Regions from separate parts of the Clostridium carnis genome, predicted to be linked through region 2. Evidence: riboswitches for the same ligand, from Rfam matches in the RefSeq annotation. Region 2 holds a riboswitch; each other region holds the start of a gene.
The links. A riboswitch is a leader RNA that binds a small molecule or an ion and turns the genes downstream of it on or off. The one in region 2 is predicted to bind S-adenosylmethionine.

Region 1: it holds a riboswitch for S-adenosylmethionine, as region 2 does, so the genes downstream of both, metK (methionine adenosyltransferase) here and ACYQ1T_RS07945 (Na+/H+ antiporter NhaC family protein) in region 2, are expected to answer to the same signal.
Region 3: it holds a riboswitch for S-adenosylmethionine, as region 2 does, so the genes downstream of both, ACYQ1T_RS09680 (methionine ABC transporter ATP-binding protein) here and ACYQ1T_RS07945 (Na+/H+ antiporter NhaC family protein) in region 2, are expected to answer to the same signal.
Region 4: it holds a riboswitch for S-adenosylmethionine, as region 2 does, so the genes downstream of both, metF (methylenetetrahydrofolate reductase [NAD(P)H]) here and ACYQ1T_RS07945 (Na+/H+ antiporter NhaC family protein) in region 2, are expected to answer to the same signal.

What each region holds. Positions count from the first base shown of each region.
Region 1 covers NZ_BAAHYS010000001.1:1,849,153-1,854,764, forward strand. The annotation lists gene mreB (rod shape-determining protein) at 1-277, shown strand, start outside; gene yyaC (spore protease YyaC) at 370-903, opposite strand; gene ACYQ1T_RS08890 (hypothetical protein) at 1,013-1,507, shown strand; tRNA gene ACYQ1T_RS08895 (tRNA-Tyr) at 1,689-1,773, shown strand; tRNA gene ACYQ1T_RS08900 (tRNA-Thr) at 1,796-1,870, shown strand; tRNA gene ACYQ1T_RS08905 (tRNA-Tyr) at 1,877-1,961, shown strand; tRNA gene ACYQ1T_RS08910 (tRNA-Val) at 1,974-2,049, shown strand; tRNA gene ACYQ1T_RS08915 (tRNA-Thr) at 2,077-2,151, shown strand; tRNA gene ACYQ1T_RS08920 (tRNA-Tyr) at 2,157-2,241, shown strand; gene tnpA (IS200/IS605 family transposase) at 2,408-2,863, shown strand; SAM riboswitch class I at 3,086-3,190, shown strand; gene metK (methionine adenosyltransferase) at 3,314-4,489, shown strand; gene nagA (N-acetylglucosamine-6-phosphate deacetylase) at 4,645-5,612, opposite strand, start outside.
Region 2 covers NZ_BAAHYS010000001.1:1,658,633-1,664,244, forward strand. The annotation lists T-box leader at 81-299, opposite strand; tRNA gene ACYQ1T_RS07915 (tRNA-Leu) at 455-538, shown strand; tRNA gene ACYQ1T_RS07920 (tRNA-Gly) at 544-618, shown strand; gene ACYQ1T_RS07925 (HNH endonuclease signature motif containing protein) at 725-1,135, opposite strand; gene ACYQ1T_RS07930 (hypothetical protein) at 1,364-2,038, shown strand; tRNA gene ACYQ1T_RS07935 (tRNA-Gly) at 2,103-2,176, shown strand; tRNA gene ACYQ1T_RS07940 (tRNA-Lys) at 2,182-2,257, shown strand; SAM riboswitch class I at 2,566-2,673, shown strand; gene ACYQ1T_RS07945 (Na+/H+ antiporter NhaC family protein) at 2,763-4,043, shown strand; gene ispF (2-C-methyl-D-erythritol 2,4-cyclodiphosphate synthase) at 4,158-4,631, opposite strand; gene ACYQ1T_RS07955 (class D sortase) at 4,983-5,573, shown strand; gene ACYQ1T_RS07960 (anti-sigma factor domain-containing protein) at 5,589-5,612, shown strand, end outside.
Region 3 covers NZ_BAAHYS010000001.1:2,010,482-2,016,093, forward strand. The annotation lists gene malQ (4-alpha-glucanotransferase) at 1-771, shown strand, start outside; gene ACYQ1T_RS09670 (glycogen/starch/alpha-glucan phosphorylase) at 775-3,135, shown strand; gene ACYQ1T_RS09675 (DUF503 family protein) at 3,187-3,333, shown strand; SAM riboswitch class I at 3,454-3,641, shown strand; gene ACYQ1T_RS09680 (methionine ABC transporter ATP-binding protein) at 3,748-4,713, shown strand; gene ACYQ1T_RS09685 (methionine ABC transporter permease) at 4,713-5,348, shown strand; gene ACYQ1T_RS09690 (MetQ/NlpA family ABC transporter substrate-binding protein) at 5,414-5,612, shown strand, end outside.
Region 4 covers NZ_BAAHYS010000001.1:2,099,334-2,104,945, reverse strand. The annotation lists gene ACYQ1T_RS10115 (NADH-ubiquinone oxidoreductase-F iron-sulfur binding region domain-containing protein) at 1-1,694, opposite strand, end outside; gene ACYQ1T_RS10110 (NADH-quinone oxidoreductase subunit NuoE family protein) at 1,704-2,174, opposite strand; gene ACYQ1T_RS10105 (DUF1540 domain-containing protein) at 2,435-2,593, opposite strand; gene ACYQ1T_RS10100 (S-ribosylhomocysteine lyase) at 2,669-3,127, opposite strand; gene metF (methylenetetrahydrofolate reductase [NAD(P)H]) at 3,139-4,029, opposite strand; SAM riboswitch class I at 4,107-4,240, opposite strand; gene ACYQ1T_RS10090 (GNAT family N-acetyltransferase) at 4,303-4,836, opposite strand; gene ACYQ1T_RS10085 (MraY family glycosyltransferase) at 4,946-5,612, opposite strand, start outside.

The DNA of each region.
Region 1 (5,612 bases), 190 kb from region 2:
GGAATCAGTGACATTAATTGTTGAAAGTGTAAAAGAAGTACTTGAGAGAACACCCCCAGAGTTAGCTGCTGATATAATAGAAAAAGGAATACTAATGACTGGTGGAGGAGCACTTTTAGATGGACTAGATAAATTAATTCAGTCACAAACAGGGGTGAATGTTACAGTTGCACATAACTCTGTAGAAGCAGTTGCAGAAGGAACAGGTCAAGTATTAGGGTACTTAGACAAACTAGATTCAGCAATAGTAGGACAAGAAATAACATTAGTAGATTAATCAGATTATATTAAATAAATATATACATAATTAATTTAAAATAAAGCGTAAATTATTATAAAATGATAATTTACGCTTTATTTTTATAAAATTTATTCTTTAGAAGAATTATTTAAATTATAGGCATATATTATCCCATTAGATATAACTTTTGCCATTTGCATAACAAGATGTAGTCTAATACTTCTAGAAGTAAAAAGTTCTACATTGTCACTAGAATCTATTATTCCTATAATTGAGGCAATTCCAACTTCAGGAAGGGATTTTCCAACTCCTTTACCTGGATGTATAGGATAATCCCGTGTATGTATTTCACCAATAGATTTATAGTCTCCTAAACAAGCATCTATTCCTATTATATTTGCATTAGGATGGTTTTTATTAATTTCAGCTAAGCGTTTATTTATATTTAAAGCATGTATTGGAAACTCTATTGTACCGTAAACAGGTAGCTGGAGTTTACTCTCTTTTAGATACGTACCTACAAGGGGACCAAGACAATCACCAATACATTTATCAGTACCAATACAAACTATTACTGTTTTATTTGAAATATAATTTTTCATAAAGTTTGCAATTTCAATATAAGCTAATTTAGATTCATAAAAAACTTTATGTTTTCCCAAAATAATTCACCTCCTAACTCTAAATATATATGTTTAAAACAAGAGAATTATAATAAATTGTATAAAAAAACATAATATGGAAATGAATTAATAAAAAGGAGGAGATTATATGAGAAAAGTTTTAATATATATATCTGTAGTAATTGTAAGTGCAAGTATCCCTATATATACATTATTGTTTTGGGAACCTTTAAAGGATAATGATATAAAAGAAGAATTTAGTAAAATAGAAATAATAAAAGAAGTTAATGAAAAAAATAAGAATTCAATAGCAGTTATAAATGAATCTAAAGGTATTATAGAAAATTCAAAAGAAGAGATTGTTCAGGTATTAAATGAAGTTGATAAATTTAAAATAAACTTCGAAGAGATAACAAGAGAAATAACAAAAGAAGAGCGTATAAAAATAAATAATTTACTTAATAAACTATCAGCTGTTGATATAATAAAAGTTAATGATTTATTTAAAAATGGAGAAAATAAGAATGCTATAAAAGAAGGAATGTTATTGCTTAAGAAAAGGATGTCTAGCAATGATTATGAAGAATTTAAAGAGATACTTAGTAAATATCTAAAGTTTAAAGAAATAGATATAGAAATATGATAAAATTCAATTGGTAGCATTAAAACGAAGAAAACAAAAGAAAAATAAAGTATAACAAGAATAAACTTATGTAAAGGTATAAAAAGCAACTTGAAATTAATATGCTTTGAATATATACTAATCATTGTCAGTCAGACAGATATAGTTGATTGGCAAAGAAAACTAATGAAAAGTTAAAAATGGGAGAGTTCCCGAGTGGCCAAAGGGGGCAGACTGTAAATCTGTTACGTTTCGTTTCGATGGTTCGAATCCGTCCTCCCCCACCATTATTTAACTTTTTAATAATATGCTGGCATGGCTCAACGGTAGAGCAGCTGACTTGTAATCAGCAGGTTGTAGGTTCGATTCCTATTGCCAGCTCCATAAAATGGGGGAGTTCCCGAGTGGCCAAAGGGGGCAGACTGTAAATCTGTTACGTTTCGTTTCGATGGTTCGAATCCGTCCTCCCCCACCATTTTATATTTAAGGGCGCATAGCTCAGCTGGGAGAGCATCTGCCTTACAAGCAGAGGGTCACAGGTTCGATCCCTGTTGTGCCCACCACTTAAATAATTAACAAAAGAATAATATGCTGGCATGGCTCAACGGTAGAGCAGCTGACTTGTAATCAGCAGGTTGTAGGTTCGATTCCTATTGCCAGCTCCAAGAATGGGGGAGTTCCCGAGTGGCCAAAGGGGGCAGACTGTAAATCTGTTACGTTTCGTTTCGATGGTTCGAATCCGTCCTCCCCCACCACAAAAGCAAGAAATATTTCTTGCTTTTTATTTTTGTTTAATGAAAACCACCTGCTATGCAGGTGAGTTCCGAAAAGCTTTAGCGGTCAGTAGGAAATAAAAACCTCCTTTGGTATAATTAAACTAGGTTCGACAGCCAAATTTAATAACCAAAGGAGGCATCCGTAATGGATAGTAATAGTTTATCACATACAAAATGGAATTGTAAATATCATATAGTATTCGCGCCTAAGTATAGGAGGAAAGAGCTATATGGAGAAAAGAAAAAAGAAATAGGTAAAATATTAAGACAGTTATGTGAGTGGAAAGGTGTAACTATAATCGAGGCGCATGTATGCGTTGATCATATACATATGTTGGTTGAGATACCACCAAAGATGAGTGTATCAGGCTTTGTAGGATTTTTAAAAGGAAAAAGTAGTCTTATGATTTTTGAAAGATTTGCAAACTTGAAGTATAAGTATGGAAATAGACATTTTTGGTGTCGTGGATTTTATGTGGATACAGTAGGAAGAAATAGAAAGGCAATTGAAGAATATATAAGAAATCAAGAAAAAGAAGATATGATTTCAGATCAAATAAGTATGAAAGAATATATGGACCCTTTTAAGGGTAGCAAGTAACATAGTATGCGGCTGGCGAACCAATTTAAGCGCCTTAAGGCGCAATGCAGGTAAGAGGCCCTTATAGGGCTTAGGAAATACCACCAGCTAAGCTGGTGGATTTTTATTTATAATACTTTAAACCATACATTTCTATTAAATAAAAGCTAATAATTTTATAAAATATAGTTGACCAATATTATAAAAGTTGTTATAATCTAAATCATGAAAATTTGATATTAGTTCTTATCCAGAGAGGCGGAGGGAAAAGGGCCCTATGAAACCCGGCAACCTGTGATTATCACAAAGGTGCCAATTCCAGCAAAATGTAATTTTGCAAGATAAGAAAGAGTATGACTTAGTATAGTCTCTTCTTATCGAAGAGGCTTTTTTTATTATCTATATAGAATATACTTTTATAAATTTTTAATATAGGATTAATATCAAATAAATTGAAAGGAGAATGTTAAAATGAGAAGACTTTTTACATCAGAATCAGTTACAGAAGGACATCCAGATAAAATTTGCGATCAAATTTCAGATGCAGTACTAGATAGTATACTAGAAAAAGATCCAAGCGCTAGAGTAGCTTGTGAAACAGCAGTTACAACTGGAATGGTATTAGTTATGGGAGAAATCTCAACTAATTGTTACATAGATATTCCAAAAGTTGTTAGAGAAACAATTAAGGGAATTGGCTATGATAGAGCTAAATTTGGTTTCGATTGTGATACATGTTCAGTATTAACTTCAATAGATGAACAATCAAGAGATATTGCTATGGGTGTTGATGAAGCATTAGAATCAAGAGAAGGAAATAAAGATAATGTTGAAGCAGTAGGGGCTGGAGATCAAGGTATGATGTTTGGCTTTGCTACTAATGAAACTGAAGAATTTATGCCATTACCAATAGCTATGGCTCATAGATTATCAAGAAGATTATCAGAAGTTAGAAAGAATGGAACTTTATCATATTTAAGACCAGATGGAAAGACTCAAGTTACAGTTGAATATGATGATAATAAGGTAATAAGAATTGATGCTATTGTAATATCAACTCAACATGGAGAAGAAGTTACACAAGAGCAAATAAGAAAAGATTTAATGGAACATGTTATAAAAGCAGTAGTTCCAGCTGAATTATTAGATGATAATACTAAGTATTATATTAACCCAACAGGAAGATTTGTAGTTGGTGGCCCACAAGGGGATTCAGGTTTAACAGGAAGAAAAATAATAGTTGATACTTATGGTGGATATGGAAGACACGGTGGTGGTGCTTTTTCAGGTAAAGATCCAACTAAGGTTGATAGATCAGCAGCTTATGCAGCTAGATGGGTTGCTAAGAATTTAGTAGCAGCTGGAGTTGCTGATAAATTAGAAATTCAATTAGCATATGCAATTGGAGTTGCTAAGCCTGTATCAATAGAAGTAGAAACATTTGGAACTGGTAAAAAGACAGAAGAGGAAATAGTTTCTATAGTAGAAAAGACTTTTGACTTAAGACCAGGTGCTATTATAAGAGATTTAGAATTAAGAAGACCTATATACAAACAAACAGCAGCTTATGGACATTTTGGAAGAAATGATTTAAACCTTCCATGGGAACAATTAAATAAAGTTGAAGAAATAAAGAAACATCTTTAATTAAATAAGATATTATTAAAGTAATATAATAAATTTATTTAATTATAAATAATAAGAATAAGCCACTTGTAATAAAAATTTATTTACAAGTGGCTTATTTTAATGACTTATAAATTATTAAAATTCAGAATAATAAAATGTTTAGTAATTTTATATTATTTTTCTGAATGAACTACCTTCCCGGAAACTATTACTTTCTTAACATTTATGTTTTCATCAAATAATACTAAGTCAGCATCAAAACCTTCTTTAATAAGGCCTTTTTTAGTTTCAACCTTACAGTGTCTTGCTCCATTAAATGTAGCCATTTTAACTACTTCGTATAAAGGATATCCAACATTTTTATAGACATTTCTAATTGCTTTATCTAAAGTAAGAACAGATCCGGCTAAGCTACCAGTAGTTAATCTTGCTGCACCATCAGATACAACAACATCTTGACCTCCTAAAGAATACATACCATCTGGCATACTACATGCCATCATAGCATCAGTTACAAGAAGAACCTTATCAGTAGTCTTTTGATTATAAGCTATTCTTAATGATGGGTATGATATATGAATTCCATCTGAAATAGTTTCTGTAGTTATTTCACTATCAAATATTGCACCAACAACTCCTGGTTCTCTATGAGCAAATGGAGTCATAGCGTTAAAAAGGTGTGTTGAGTGACAACATCCACATTTAATTCCTTCCATAGCTTCTGCATAAGTAGCTTTTGTATGGCCCATTGAACAAACTATTCCTTTAGCTGATAAATATTTAATTAATTCCTTTGCGCCAGGGACTTCAGGAGCTATTGTGATAGAAACTACAGCATCATTTGCTTCTCCAACCATAGCATCATAATTTTCGATTGTTGGTGAAATTAAGAACTTTGGATTTTGAGCACCAATAGCATTTGGGCTTATAAAAGGTCCTTCTAAATGAGCACCTAAAACAATAGCACCATCGGTACCGTTTTCTTTAGCTTCTTTAATTACCTTCATAGATTGTCTTATAGCATCTATTGATACTGTCATAGTAGTTGGAGTAAAAGCTGTAGTACCGTGTTTTACTATAGCCTTAGATATTTCATTAATAGCCTCGTATGTACCGTCCATAGTATCATATCCAGCTGCAC
Region 2 (5,612 bases):
TATCAGTGACGAATATCTTTTATAAAATATAGATAATACTTAAAAAATAAAAAAAGCCCTCGTCACAATTTCTATAATAGAAAAGGGACGAGAGCATTAAATTCCCGCGGTTCCACCCTTAATTGCCTAAAATAAATATAGTAGGCCTCTTAAAGTAAATATCGTAACGTGATAAAACGGACTTTATTAGAGTCACTCAGAGGGGGTCTTCAACTAATTTCATATAAGAATACTTCCACCAAATGTAATCTCTCTCTGAAAATGAAGTTTTAGTTTACTCTTCTCTTCAACGTGTTTTCATTATTTGTTATTAATTATAATAATATAAAATATTAATGTCAATAAAAGTTGAATTAAATATTCAAAATAAAAGAAATATTATATTACATAACATTGAGAATTTTTATAAATATATTGATTTTTATATAATAACTATTTATAATATAAAGAGTAAGCAGATGTGGCGGAATTGGCAGACGCACTAGACTTAGGATCTAGCGCCATTGGCGTGGGGGTTCGACTCCCTTCATCTGCACCATATTTGCGGAAGTGGCTCAATGGTAGAGCGTCACCTTGCCAAGGTGAATGTTGCGGGTTCGAGTCCCGTCTTTCGCTCCAAAAAATAACACAGTAAAGTACTGTGTTATTTTTTTATTTTAAATATGAATATATATATAGAAAAAAGGCTATCATATAATAGCCCTTTTAAATATAAAGTTAAAATTTAGCTAATATTAATACTATGAAAAAGTCGTTCAAGTTCAAGCTCTTCAAGCATAGTATAAGAATAAAGTTTACCACCCATAAGTGTTTTTATAATTTGTTCTTTAGAGTAACCTTCTTTAAAAAGCTTAAGTTTTTTAATTAATCTTTTTAAAGACGAGTTAGAAATATTTAGAAGTTTTAAAAGTTCCTTCGCAGTATAGTAATCCTTTGGTAGTAAATTAAAAAGCTTGTCTTGAAGTTCAAGCTTATATTTTAAATCAGTTTCTATACAGTGATGTGGACCAGTCTTTCCTCTATGGTGGTAATTACAAAGATATTTATAGTTTAGTTCTATATCGTAGCCACCTTCGTGTTTGTGAACTATATGATGAATATCTGCTGTTGCCCCGCAAATTTCACAGTGGTACAAATTAATGCCTCCTTTATAATATCCTTATATATAATTATAAGGTAAAAATAATTAAAACTCAAACTAATGACTAGTATAGTTTTTTCAGAATATTAAAACTATAAAGTGTTTGGAATTACCTCTTTATAATCCGAAAAAACGCTTGAAACATAGTAATACATACCTTATAATATATTGTATAAGGGATATATTATATTATAGTATTTTATAGAAAGAAAGGTGATAAAGGTGAGACATAATTATGATTCTTTCAACTATTGGGAAAGCTTAATTAATGAAAACAAAACTATAAGAGGGCATATGTTTATGGAAAAACTACCTACTGAAAAAAGCCTTTATATTCACACCCTAGTTTTTTGCAAAAATAATGGTATTAACAATATTTGGAGTTATTTCCCAGATGAAAATACACTTTTAGGATATATTCAATATTCATTTTTACAAGAAGCTTTTTACAAATGGATATATGGAAAAGAAAGAATGGTTGTTAAAATACCAAATGTACCAGTTGAAAAAATAATAGAAGATGGCGAAGCCAATGGAAAAATTACAAAAGAAGAATCTGAAAATATGAGAAAGCATTTACAAATGCTTAGAGCGTGTTGGGGATTACCAAGAGAGAAGCTTATAAGACAATTAAATAAATTTTCTAGAGATTTCAATAGAACTTGGTATGGAGATAATAGAGAATTTTTATATTTAAAAATATTTAGTACAGCGGAAGAACTTGGAGAGTTTGTTATAAATTCTAGTTATATGACTACTTCAGAAAGTGAATTTTCTGAAAAAACAGGAACGAGCATAGCATTATGGAAAGACATATGTAGAGATTCAGTTAAAAATAGAAGAAAAGGCGAGCAATTTAGAGATATTTTGCTAAAATCTTTAACAGAAATAATATAATTTTTAAAAATCTTATTGACAGTAATTAAAATAGTAAGTATAATAATTACTGTAAATAAGATTTGCGGGTGTAGCTCAATGGTAGAGCCCTTGCCTTCCAAGCAAGTTACGTGAGTTCGATTCTCATCACCCGCTCCATTTATGCGTTATTAGCTCAGTTGGTAGAGCACCTGACTCTTAATCAGGGTGTCCCGGGTTCGAATCCCTGATGACGCACCAAAAAGAGATTAACTTAAGTTAATCTCTTTTTTTATAGATAAATATTAATTAAATAAAAAAGAAAAAGTACCATATGGTACTTTTTAAAACATAAGGAGTTTGGGATTGGGACTTGGGGAATCCTATATTAAATTATTGGCTATATTTTTAATTTTTATACATAAATAAAAATTAAAATTTAAGATTTATTTTTCTAGAGTAGTAAATTATAAAAAAGATAAAAAGAGTCTTTTGTAAGAGGAATAATTTAGGCGTTGACATAATAATAGTATGTTGATAATATAATAATGTAAAATTAAAAAAATGATATCTTATCAAGAGTGGTGGAGGGACTGGCCCGTTGAAACCCAGCAACCAAAAACAATCATTAGTTTTTATGGTGCTAAATCCTGCAGGTTTATCCTGATAGATAAGAGGCGTATTATATACTTTTTTAAACTTGTAATTAATAGCTTCTGATTTTATCAGAAGCTTTTTTTACTTTAAAAATTAGGAGGATAGAATTATGAAAAATAAGGGAAGTGCTTTAGCATTGTTACCTTTAGGCGTATTTATAATAGTATATTTAGGTGTGTCGGTAATAGCAAAAGATTTTTATGCAGTTTCTGTTGTTGTACCATTTCTAGCAGCTACTTTAACAGCACTAATTATGAATACTAAAGTAAAGTTTGAAGAAAAAATAGAAATATTTTGTAAAGGGGCTGGAAATTCTAATATTTTATTAATGATACTTATATTTATTTTAGCAGGAGCCTTTGCACAGGTAGCAAAAGATATGGGAGCTGTTGAATCAACAGTAAATTTAGGATTAACATTATTACCTAGTAGCTTATTAATACCTGGGATATTTATTATAGCTTGCTTTATAGCATTATCAGTAGGAACATCTATGGGAACTATAGTTGCATTAGTACCAATTGCTGTTGGGATTGCAGATAGAACAGGAATAGTTATACCTTTAGCAGTTGGAGCAGTTGTAAGTGGTGCTATGTTCGGGGATAATCTATCAATAATATCTGATACTACAATTGCAGCAACTAGAACCCAAGGTTGTGAAATGAAAGATAAATTTAAAATGAATTTTATAATTGTTTTACCAGCAGCTATTATTACTGCGACTTTATTGTTCTTTTTAACTAAAGATTCAAGTGTAACAACTATAGAGGTTATGGAATTTAGTATAGTAAAAATAATACCATATATAGCCGTTATAGCATCAGCTTTAGCAGGAGTTAATGTTATACTAGTTTTACTAGGTGGAATATTTATATCAAGTATTATAGGTATAGCTTATGGGAGTTTTGATATAATAGGATTATTTTCATCAATATCAAATGGTATAGCAGGAATGAGTGAACTTATAATAATATCCTTATTAATTGCAGGTACAATAGAATTAATAAAGTTTAATGGTGGAATTGAATTTATATTAAATAAGGGATTAAAGAAATTTAAAAGTAAAAAGGGAGCAGAATTTGGAATTGCAACGTTAGTAAGCTTAGTAGATGTATGTACAGCAAATAATACTGTAGCTATAGTAACGGTTGGACCAATTGCAAAAGATATATCAAATGAGTTTGAACTTGAGCCTAAAAGAGTAGCAGGTATTATGGACATGTTTTCTTGTGTATTTCAAGGTATAATTCCATATGGAGCTCAATTAATTTCTGCAGCAGGGTTAGCTGCAATTTCGCCTTTTGCAATAATGAAGTATTTGTTTTATCCTTACTTAATGGGGATTTGTGCAATAATAGCGATAAATTGGCACTGGAGAAAAAGAAAATAGTAATATAGCAATATTAAAATAAAGTGGTTATGTATATAAATTAATTAAAGACATAACCACTTTATTATTTTAGTTAAGATAAAGTTAAATAACTAGTATAAAAGAGTATAGGAGTTATTTTGATATTAATAAACAAATGCTTTGAGAGGAAATTCCTTCGCCTGCTCCTGTAAAGCCAAGACCTTCTTCAGTAGTTGCTTTTACATTTATTTGATTTATATTAATATTTAATGCACTTGAGATATTTTCTCTCATATTTTGTATATAAGGAGACATTTTAGGTTTTTGTGCAATAATTGTTGAGTCAATATTATTTATTAAATACCCATTAGCTTCTAATAATTTTCCAACTTCCTTTAAAAGCTCTATACTAGAAATTCCTTTATATTTTTCATCAGTATCTGGAAAATGTTTACCTATATCACCTAAAGCAGTTGCACCTAACAAGGAATCCATAATTGCATGTATAAGAACATCAGCATCAGAATGACCAAGTAAACCCTTTTCATAGGGAATTCTAACCCCACCTAATATTAAATCTCTTTCTTCTACTAAACGATGTACATCATATCCTAATCCAATTCTCATTCTATCACCTCTAAGTCAAATTATAGATTTATTTTATCATAAATTAAAAAAATATATTATAATACTTTTTTAAAAGGATAGATTTTAGAGTTGATATTTTTCTTTTGTTTTCTTAAAAAGTATTGAAATAAGTTTTTAAGTTTTATATTTATTGAGCAAAGAAAGTGTAATTTTTTTGATGAGATTCGTTTTCTTCTAAAAACAAAATCAACATAAATAATTTTTTTATTCATAAATAACCTCTCAATGATATTGATGGGCTTTAAAATAATTTATTATAATAAAAAGTGTATGACCTTTATGATATAATATATGTAAAAAAAATATAAATGTTTATAGGGGGCATGGTTAGTGAAAGAAAAGTTTAGACGTGGTATAGGATTAATACTTATAATAGTTGGTTTAACTTTAATAGTTTCAGTTGTTTACAGAAAGATTCAAACAAGCAAGAAACAGGAGGAACTTAAACAAGTATTACAAGAGGTTATAAAAGATGAATCTAATGAACCATTAGAAGAAAAGCAGGAAGAATCAGTAAATGGCTATAAACCTGTTGGGTTAGTAGAAATTCCAAGTATAAATTTATCACAAGGATTAGTTGAAGGAGTAACAGATGATATATTACAATATTATTTAGGTCATTTTGATACTTCAGTTAAGCCTGGTGAAAAAGGAAATTTTGCTATAGCAGGTCACAGAATATCTAATTACTCAGAGGCATTTGTTAATTTATATAAGGTTCAATCAGGAGATAAGGTTATAATAAAAACAAAAGGTAAAGAATTTACTTATGAAATAGATAATAATTTTATTGTAGATCCAGAGCAAATTGAAGTCTTAGATAATACAAAAGAAGCCACTATTACACTAATAACTTGTACAGTTGGAGCAAAACAAAGAGTAATAGTAAAAGGTAAACTAATATCGACTAAGGACATATAGTGACGGGGGTATAGGATGAGTGAGTTTCAAAAAGATAAA
Region 3 (5,612 bases), 350 kb from region 2:
GATATGAAACCAACTAAAGTAGCAGGATGTCCACCAGATGCATTTTCAGAAACAGGTCAACTTTGGGGAAATCCTATATATAATTGGGACAACTTAGAAAAAGATGGATATACTTGGTGGATAGATAGAATAAGAGAAAGTTTAAAGCTTTATGATGTTGTTAGAATAGATCATTTTAGAGGTTTTGAGTCATACTGGGAAATACCTTATGGTGAAAAAACAGCTATAAATGGTAAATGGATAAAGGGACCTGCTATAAAATTATTTAATGCAATTAAGGAAGAGCTTGGTGAAGTAGATATAATTGCAGAAGACTTAGGTATGTTAACAGATGAAGTAATAGATTTTAGAAATAAGACAGGCTTTCCAGGAATGAAGGTATTACAATTTGCCTTTGGTGGTGATGGAAGCTATCTGCCACATAATTATACCAAAAATTGCGTTGTATATACTGGAACTCATGACAATGATACTATTTGTGGTTGGTATGATGTAACTGCAAGTAAAAATGAAGTTTATAATGCAAAAGAATATCTATCATTAAATTATGAAGAAGGAATAGCAAGAGGTTTTATAAGAGGAGCTTTTGGAAGTGTTGCATATTTAGCTATAACAACAATGCAAGATTTTCTAGCTTTAGGTAATGAAGCAAGAATGAATTTACCATCTACCTTAGGTAAAAATTGGAAGTGGAGAGCTAGAAAAAAATATTTCACACAAGAATTATCAGAAAGTATATATAAATTAACTAAGATTTATGGAAGGGTGTAAATTATGGATAAGGTATCATTAAAAACTAGCATTGAAAGAAATTTAAAAGTAAATCATTGTGTTAAATTAGAAAATGCAAATGAACATGAAATATTTAATGCATTATCATTATCATTAATGGAGATTTTAGTAGATAATTGGCAAGATACAAATAAAGTTTATGAGTCAGAAAAAAATGCTTATTATTTATCAGCGGAATATTTAATGGGAAGAGCATTAGGAAATAATCTTATTAGTTTAGGTTTATATGAAGAGGTTAAAGAGTTATTAAATGAGTTAAATATAGATATTAACAAAATAGAAGAGATTGAGGAAGATGCAGGATTAGGTAATGGTGGTCTTGGAAGACTTGCAGCATGTTTTATGGATTCAGCAGCAGCAATGGAAGTTCCGTTAAAAGGATATGGAATTAGATATACAAATGGTCTATTTAAGCAATATTTTAAAGATGGAAATCAATATGAAGAAGGAGATAACTGGCTAACTTATGGTGATCCTTGGAGTATTAGAAAAGATAGAGATTCAGTAATAGTTAAGTTTAAAGATATGGAGGTTAAGGCCGTTCCTTATGATACTCCAATTATAGGATATAAGTCTAAAAATATTAATACATTAAGACTATGGAAATGTGAACCAATAGTGGAATTCGATTTTAATTCATTTAATGATGGGAAATATAATAAAGCAGTAAAACTTAAAAATAAAGCAGAGGATATTTCAAGAGTATTATATCCAAATGATTCATCAAAAGAAGGAAAAATATTAAGGTTAAGACAACAATATTTACTAGTAAGTGCTTCTCTTCAAGATGTTATTAGAAAGCATATAAGTATTTATGGAATGAATTTTGATGAATTTGAATTAAAGCATGTATTTCAATTAAATGATACTCATCCTGTTTTAGCAATACCTGAATTTATAAGAATATTAGTTGATGAATATAATGTTACATTTGAAAGAGCAAGTGAATTATCAAGAAAGATTTTTGCTTATACAAACCATACAATATTAGCAGAGGCATTAGAAAAATGGGATGAAAAGTTAATGAAGAAACTTTTCCCAAGAGTTTTAACAATTATAAATGAAATAAATAAAAACTTTATTAAAGAATTGAAAGAAAAAGGATATTCAGATAAGGAAATTAAGGAATTTAGCATTATAGATGGTGGACTTGTAAGAATGGCTAACTTAGCTATTTCAATGAGTTTTGCTGTTAATGGAGTGGCACAGCTTCATACAGATATCTTAAAAGATATTGAATTAAATAATTGGTATAAATTATATCCAGAAAAGTTCCAAAACAAAACTAATGGTATAACTCCTAGAAGATGGTTAAGGTTATGTAATAAAGAACTATCAGCATTAATAACTGAGCTTTTAGGGAATGAAGATTGGATAAAAGATTTATCAAAGCTTAAAGAACTTGAGACTTATAAAGATGATAAAAATGTACTAAATAGATTTATGGATATAAAATATGAAAAGAAAGTACAACTTGCAGAATATATTAAAGAAACAGAAGGTATAGAAATAAATCCAAATTCAATATTTGATATACAAATAAAGAGATTACATGAATATAAGAGACAATTATTAAATGCATTTTATATTTTAGATCTTTATTATAGATTAAAAGAAAATCCAGATTTAGATATACCTAATAATACATTTATATTTGGAGCAAAGGCATTCCCTGGATACTATAGAGCTAAGGGAATTGTAAAATTTATTAATGAAATAGCTAAGAAAGTAAATAATGATAAAGATATAAATGGAAAAATAAAAATAGTATTTGTAGAAAACTATAGAGTATCTTATGCAGAAAAATTATTTCCAGCAGCAGATGTTTCTAAGCAAATATCAACAGCAGGTAAAGAAGCTTCAGGTACAGGTAATATGAAGTTTATGATAAATGGAACTCCTACATTTGGAACTTATGATGGAGCTAATGTAGAAATTGTTAGAGAAAGTGGGGAAGAAAATAACTTTATTTTTGGATTAAGAGTAGAGGATATAGAAAAAATAGAAGGAAAGTATGATTCAAAATATTACTATGAAAATGATAAGAGTTTAAAGAGAGTAGTTGATTCATTAATAGATGGAACTTTTGATGATAGTGGCTTTGGATATTTTGAAGATATATATAATGCATTATTAAGAGATGGAGATGGATATTATCTATTAGCAGATTTTAAGGCATTTAAAGATATGGAAGATAATCTTTTTGAAGCATATAAAGATAAAGAAAGATGGGCAAAAATTTGCTTTGAAAACTTATGTAATGGTGGCATATTCTCAAGTGATAGAACTATAATGGAATATAGTAATGATATTTGGAATATAAAAAAGATAAAAAACAATTAGTATTTGAATAATAAATTTAATATCTCTGTAGGTGAAATTGATTAGCAAGACATTCACCAAATTATTGTAATAGGTATTTCAGGTGTTTGTAATAACTCTGCTATTGTAGATTCAACTATTGAAAAAATAATTAATTTTATAGAATGTAATACTGATGCTGAGATAATGGAAATAGAAAAAGATGAAGATACTTTCTAAAAACTTTATTAAAAAATAGAGTCTAAAAAAAGATAATAGAAAAATAACAAAAATTATATTGACAAATAAAAGAAAAAATCGTATATTAATATAAATAAAACTTAATAAATTTTAAAAGATTTCTTATCAAGAGTGGTGGAGGGACTGGCCCTGTGAAACCCAGCAACCTATAATCAATAAATTAGGTTAATTTTAAATAGATAAGCAATAAATTTGGTATATCTAAATTTATTAAATATTTCTAATTAAACTATTTAAAGATTAATGTGGTGCTAATTCCAGCAGCTGTTATAGCTGAAAGATGAGAGGGTAAATTAACAGGCGATTTTTATAAGCACTAGAGATTTATTCTCCAGTGCTTTTTTTGTATATTAAAAAATTTAATTATTAAATTTAAATTAGGTGGTGAAATATATGATAGAAATAAGTAATTTAAATAAAAAGTTTGGGAAGTTAGAAGTATTAAAGGATATTTCAATAAATATAAAAGAAGGAGAGATTTACGGCCTTATAGGACATAGTGGAGCAGGAAAATCAACACTTTTAAGATGTATAAACGGATTAGAAGGATATAATGGTGGATCTGTGAAGGTAATGGGAAAGGAAGTAAATAAATTAGGGAATAATGAAATAAGAAAATTTAGAAAAAACCTAGGAATGATATTTCAAAACTTTAACCTTTTAAGTAGAAAGACAGTATTTGAAAATATTGCATTACCATTAGAGGTTTGGGGATATAAAAAAGGTTATATAAATGAAAAAGTAATGGAGCTTTTAAAGCTAGTTGGACTTGAAGACAAGGCAAAAGTTAAACCAAATAATTTAAGTGGAGGCCAAAAGCAAAGAGTAGCTATAGCAAGAGCTCTTGCATTAGAACCTAAAATATTACTTTGTGATGAAGCAACATCAGCTTTAGATCCTAAAATAACAAAGGATATTTTAGCATTACTTTCAAAAATTAATAAGGAATTAGGAATTACAATTGTTATTGTTACCCATCAAATGGAGGTAGTTAAAGAAGTTTGTGAAAAAGTTGCATTAATAGAAGGGGGCATTTTAAAAGCAGAGGGAAAAGCAGAGCAACTTTTTCTAAAACCAGGGGGAGCTCTTAAGAAATTCTTAGGTCAAGAAAATGATGAATTACTACCGACAACAGGGATTAACATAAAACTATTCTTTCCAAGTACATCATCAGAAAATGCACTTATAACAAAGATGGCAAGAGAACTTGGGGTAGATTTTTCAATAGTTTGGGGCAAGCTAGAGAAATTTAGAAATGATGTACTTGGAAGCTTAGTAATAAATATTAATGCTTTAGATAAAGAAAAAGTAATGAAATATTTAGAAGAAAAAAATATTATATTGGAGGTGCTTAATTAATGCTTGATATTCTTATACCAGCTTTTAATAAAACAATAATAATGGTATTGTTCTCTACAATATTTTCATTAATATTAGGATTTGTACCAGCAATTATATTAATAGTAACGGCAGAGGATGGATTAAAGCCAAATAAAGTAGTATATAAAGTTTTAAATTATATAGTAAATATTTTAAGAAGTTTTCCATTTATAATTTTAATAGTTTCAATAGTTCCAATTACTAAGTTTATAGTTGGTACAAGCATTGGAACTACAGCAGCAATAGTGCCACTTACAATAGCAGCAGCACCTTTTGTTACAAGAGTAATAGAATCAGCTTTAAAAGAAGTTGATAATGGAGTTATAGAAGCAGCAAAATCTTTTGGAGCTTCAAATACACAAATAATTTTTAAGGTAATGTTTAAAGAAGCAGTACCATCAATTATATCAGGATTAACATTAATTATTATAACTATAATAGGATATTCAGCAATGGCTGGAACAGTAGGAGGAGGCGGTCTTGGAGATGTTGCTGTAAGATATGGGTATCAAAGATATCAAACAGATATAATGATTGTTACAGTAATTTTATTGATAGTAATAGTTCAAGGACTTCAATCCTTAGGAAATTATTTATATAAAAAGCTATCTTAATTTAAATTAAAGTGATAGAAGCTCAAAAATTAAAAATAAGTAATAAAATTTAGGGGGTATTCAATATGAAAAGAAAATCAATATTAGTAACAGTATTAGCAGGAGTTTTAGCTTTAGGGCTAGTTGGATGTGGGGCAAAAAAGAGCGAAGGAGATAATAAAACAATTAAAATAGGAGTTACTCCAGTACCTCATAAGGAAATAGTTGAGCATATAAAACCAGAACTAGAAAAGGAAGGCTACAAATTAGAAATAGTAGAGTTTA
Region 4 (5,612 bases), 440 kb from region 2:
GCTGGACATCTTTTTTCCTTAACGTGAGCTATATACTCATTCATAAAATACTTCATAGTACTTATAACAGGATTAGGTGCTGATTCACCAAGTCCACATAATGAAGTATCTTGTATAACTTCACATAATTCTTTCATTACAATTAAATCTTCTTCTTCAGCCTTTCCCTCTACAACCTTATTAAGTAGTTCTAAAAGTCTTTTATTCCCTATTCTACACGGTGTACATTTACCACAAGACTCATCGACTGTAAATTCTAGATAAAACTTTGCAATATCAACCATACAGTTATCTTCATCCATAACAATCATTCCACCAGATCCCATCACTGATCCTATTTCTGTTAATGTATCGTACTCAATAGGCAAGTCTAAATACTCTACTGGAATACAACCACCTGATGGTCCACCTGTTTGAACTGCTTTTAATTTTTTATTTTCTTGTATTCCACCACCTATTTCATAAATTATTTCTCGTAGAGTTATTCCCATAGGAACTTCTACTAAGCCTACATTATTTATTTTTCCTGCTAATGCAAAGACTTTTGTACCTGATGATCTTTTGGTTCCTATTGACCTATACCAAGTTGCACCATTATTTATAATTTGGCTAATATTTGCAAAGGTTTCAACATTATTAACACATGTTGGCTTTTGCCATAATCCCTTTTCTGCAGTTCTAGGCGGTTTCATAGTAGGTTCTCCTCTTAAACCTTCAATTGAATGAATAAGGGCAGTTGCTTCACCACATACAAAAGCTCCTGCTCCATATCTTATTTCAATATCAAAATCAAAGCCTGTCCCTAATATATTATTTCCTAATAGTCCAATTTCCTTTGCTTTAGAAATCGCAATTTTAAGTCTGTTAACAGCTAGGGGATACTCTGCTCTTATATATATATATCCTTTATTAGCTCCTATAGCATATCCACATATAGCCATGGCCTCTAATACGCAATGAGGATCTCCTTCTAATATAGCTCTATCCATAAAGGCTCCTGGATCTCCTTCATCAGCATTACATATAACATATTTAATCTTATTATTAACTCTCCTAGCAGCCTCCCACTTTCTCCCTGTAGGGAATCCCCCACCGCCTCTACCTCTTAAGCCTGATTCTGTAATCTCACTAACTACCTCTATAGGTGTCATAGTTGTTAATACTTTTCCAAGTGCCATATATGAGCCAACACCTAGTACTTCTTTTATATCTTCTGGATTTATAATTCCACAATTTTTAAGTGCTATTTTTAACTGCTTATTATAGAAAGGAGTCTCTTTTTTATCACATATTTTTTCTTTTGTCTCTGGATTTTTATATAATAGTCTTTCTACTATTTGTCCATTTATTATATGATTCTTTATTATTTCACTAATATCTTCTTCTGCAACTTTTACATAAAATACTTTATCAGGTAATATTTCTATTACTGGTCCTTGAGCACAAAAGCCAAAGCACCCAGTCATTATAACTTTTATTTTATCTTGCAACTTATTACTATTTATTTCATCATTAAAAGCTTTAAATATTAAATCACTTTTAGAAGCTTTACATCCTGGTCCTCCACATACTAATATATGTCTTTCTACATTTTTGGTATTTATAAACTTATCTGCATTTTTTCTTATTTCTATAGTTTTACTACACTTATCTTTTATTTTTAATAAACTCTCAAAATCTACAATACGTTCCATATTCAATAGTTACTCCTTATACTCTTTTAAAAGCTTTCCTACTTGTTCTCTTGTGAAATATCCATATGATTTTTCATTTACTAATACAACTGGAGCTATTGCACAAGAACCAACACATCTTAATGTATCTAAAGTAAATAATCCATCTTCTGTTGTTTCTCCTTCCTTTATCTTTAGAGTTTTCTTAAATTCATCTAATATATCTCCTGCTCCTTTAACAAAGCACGCTGTTCCTGTACATACACTAATTACATATTTTCCTTTTGGTTTTGTTGTGAAATAAGAGTAAAATTTTATAACTCCATATACCTTTGATACTGGAATATTAAGTTTATCTGCAATAAACTCTTGAACTTCTCTTCCTAAATACCCATATAGACCTTGTGCATGATGTAAAATAGCTATTAAGGCACTCTCTTCATACTTTTGATTTTTAATAAACTCTTCTAACTCCTTAAACTTCTCACATTTATTTTCCACTTCTCCACCCCTTTATATATTGAATATTCTGAACTTTTTAACCGTCGTATATTATTTAAAAATCTAATCTTTAAAATTATTTACTTATTTTAAAATATAAACTTTACTTCATAAATTTATATTATTAAAATTTACAAATATTCTTATATTAATAAAAAATTCTATAAATATTTTTAAATTTAAAATATTTATTTAAGTAGTATTACTTTTATAAATAAAAATAAGGCTATTAGTTAAATTAAAACTAATAGCCTTATTTTTTACTTTAATACAAATGAAGTACAATCTGTACATTCTATCATTGTAGGATTTTGTTCATGTGTTCCTACTTGAATTACTTGTAATGTACAATAATTTTCTGAACAATCATGATGCTTACAGTTATTTATTGTGCATTTTATACTTGTATTCTTAGCCATAATAAACACCTCCTATTTCACTTTTCAAAAATAGTATGTGTATTTTAGCTTTATTTTATCCACTAAATAATATTTCTATTTATCACCATATATATTTAATGAAAATCCTTTTTCTAAAACTTCTTTTGCATATTCTTTTGCTCCAAATAATGATAAATCTTTATAGTTTCCACATTGTATTTCATTAGCTGCTGGTATTTCACTAGCCTTTAATACAGCTTTTAATGCATTTTCTAAAGCAAATTTCACTTCTGCAGCTGTCTTATCTCCCCACATACTTAAATAGAAACCTGTTCTACATCCCATAGGTGATAAGTCTATTATTCCATCTATATTATTTCTAAGCTCATGTGCTAATAAATGTTCAAGGCCATGCATTCCAGCTGTCCCAAATGCTTCCTTATTTGGTTGTAAAAATCTAACATCAAATTTACATACAGTATCGCCTTTTTCACCAGTTAAAACACAGCACTTTCTTATATATGGAGCCTTAACTATTCTATGATCTAATTCAAAACTTTCAACCTTTTCCATATCTTTTCCTCCTAGACTATTAGCTTTTCTTCATTTATTGATTTTACTATAGTAGATATACTCTTTGTTATTCTTCTTGCAACGTATGGATTGTTCATTGTATATAAATGTATTCCATCTACACCTGAAGAAATTAAATCTACCATTTGCTCTACTGCATAAGCAATGCCAGCATCTCTTAACGCTTCGCTATTATGCTCATACTTACTCATTATCTTCATAAATTTATTTGGAATTTTTGCCCCACACAAGGATACTATTCTTTCTATTTGCTTTGTATTAATTACAGGCATAATCCCAGCCTGTATTTTAGCTTTTATGTTATTTTTTTCTTTTAGTTCTAAAAAATCATAAAAATAATTATTATCAAAAAACAACTGAGATATAAAATGGCTTGCTCCAGCTTCTTCTTTTAATTTTAAATTTAATATATCCTTATTTAAATCTCTACATTCTATATGTCCCTCTGGATAACATGCTCCAACTATATTAAATCCACCAAAGTCTTTTATATGACCTATAAGATCACTTGCAAATCTAAAATCACTTTTTATCTCATTTGAAATAGGTATATCTCCTCTTAATGCAAGAATATTTTCTATACCTTCCTTTTTTAATTCCCCAAGTAAATAATCTATTTCTATTTTACTAGAACTAATACAAGTTAAATGTGCTAAAGATTCAATTCCATATTTATTTTTAATTAAAGATGAAAGTTCACAAGTCCTATTTTGAGATAAACTTCCACCGGCTCCATAAGTTACACTAATAAAATCTGGTTTTAAATCTTTTAACTCTTCTAATGTATCATAAATAACCTCAATTTTCGAGGTTGATTTAGGTGGAAAAACCTCAAATGAAAAAACTAATTCCTTTTTTTTAAATAATTCATTAATATTCACTATAATAGCCCCCTTTAAAAATAAAAAAAGTACCAAAAGGATAACCTTTAGGTACTTAAACATCGCCTATAAAATTAACCTTATCTTTCAACTTAAAAAGTTGCAGGATTTAGCACCGAACTAATATTTAAGTAAATCAATTATATAATTACTTTTAATTCTCGGTTGCTGGGTTTCACAGGGCCAGTCCCTCCACCACTCTTGATAAGAAATATTCTTTTTTTATAATTATATGTTATTATGATAATTTTGTAAACACTCTTTAGTTAACTTTTACCATTTAAAGTTTTCTTTAAATAATGCCATTACAATTTCATCGTGATATTTTCCATTTCTATAAATTTCTTTTTTTAATATTCCTTCTTCTATAAAACCTATTTTTTTATAACAAGCAATAGCTCTTTTATTAAAACTAAATACATTAAGTTTTATTTTTTCCATATTTACTTCTTCAAATATAAACTTAATTAAAACCTTTAAAGCATCTGTACCATATCCTTTTCCCCAATATGCTTTATCTCCAATCATAATTCCTATTGTACAATTTCTATTTTTTATATTTGTATTGTTTATACTACATCCACCAATATACTTCCCTGTTTCTAAATCTTCAATTGCAAAATCATATGTTAAGTCGCTACTTGCATCTCTGCTTTTTATCCATTCTGATTCTTTCCACTTAGTAATTGGGAATGGTGTATCAATAACTAATAACTTTTTTGTTTCTTCATCATTTATAAATTCTGTTGCTCTATCAATATCTTCTTCTTTATAAGCTCTTAATTTAACTAAATTACCTTTATACATTTATATCGCCCCCAAACTAATTTTATAAATTTTACCATTTATTTTTTATTTAGTCAATTCCGTATATTATATAAAATAAAGACCAAGTAGAAATTTTTCTACTTGGTCTTTACTTCTTAATTAATAATAATACTATTGAAACTGCACTAAATGCTATGCTAAGTATATTTATATATGTTACAACTTGCTTTGGACTAAAACCTTTTGCTTCTAATCTATAATGTATTTGACTTCTATCTGCTTGATATACAGGTTTTCCTTCTGAAAACCTCTTAATAATTACAAATATATTATCAAAAATAGGTACAGCTAAAGCAAGTATTGGAATAAATAAACTCATAATCGTAGCTTGCTTAAATGCTCCATCTAAAGCAATTATGCTTAATATAAACCCTAAAAAGTTTGCACCTGAATCTCCCATAAATATTTTAGCTGGATATTTATTATACATTAAAAAACCTATGGTAACTCCGGCTACTATTAATGACATTATAACTGATTCAGTTTGATCAAGTATAATGGCTGCACCTGCAAACGTTATTGCTGATATAAAGGATAATCCACCAGCCAATCCATCCATTCCATCTGACCAGTTCATAACTGTAGTAACTCCAAATATCCATGTTATTGTTAATAAAAATTGTAACCAAGCATTTAAATTTATATATACCCCAGTAAATGGATTTGTAAATCCTCTAAATACTATTCCTGCTTTAAATACTAAAAAAGCTGCAAGCAATTGTATTATTAATCTAGGATATATTGGGAATTCTTTT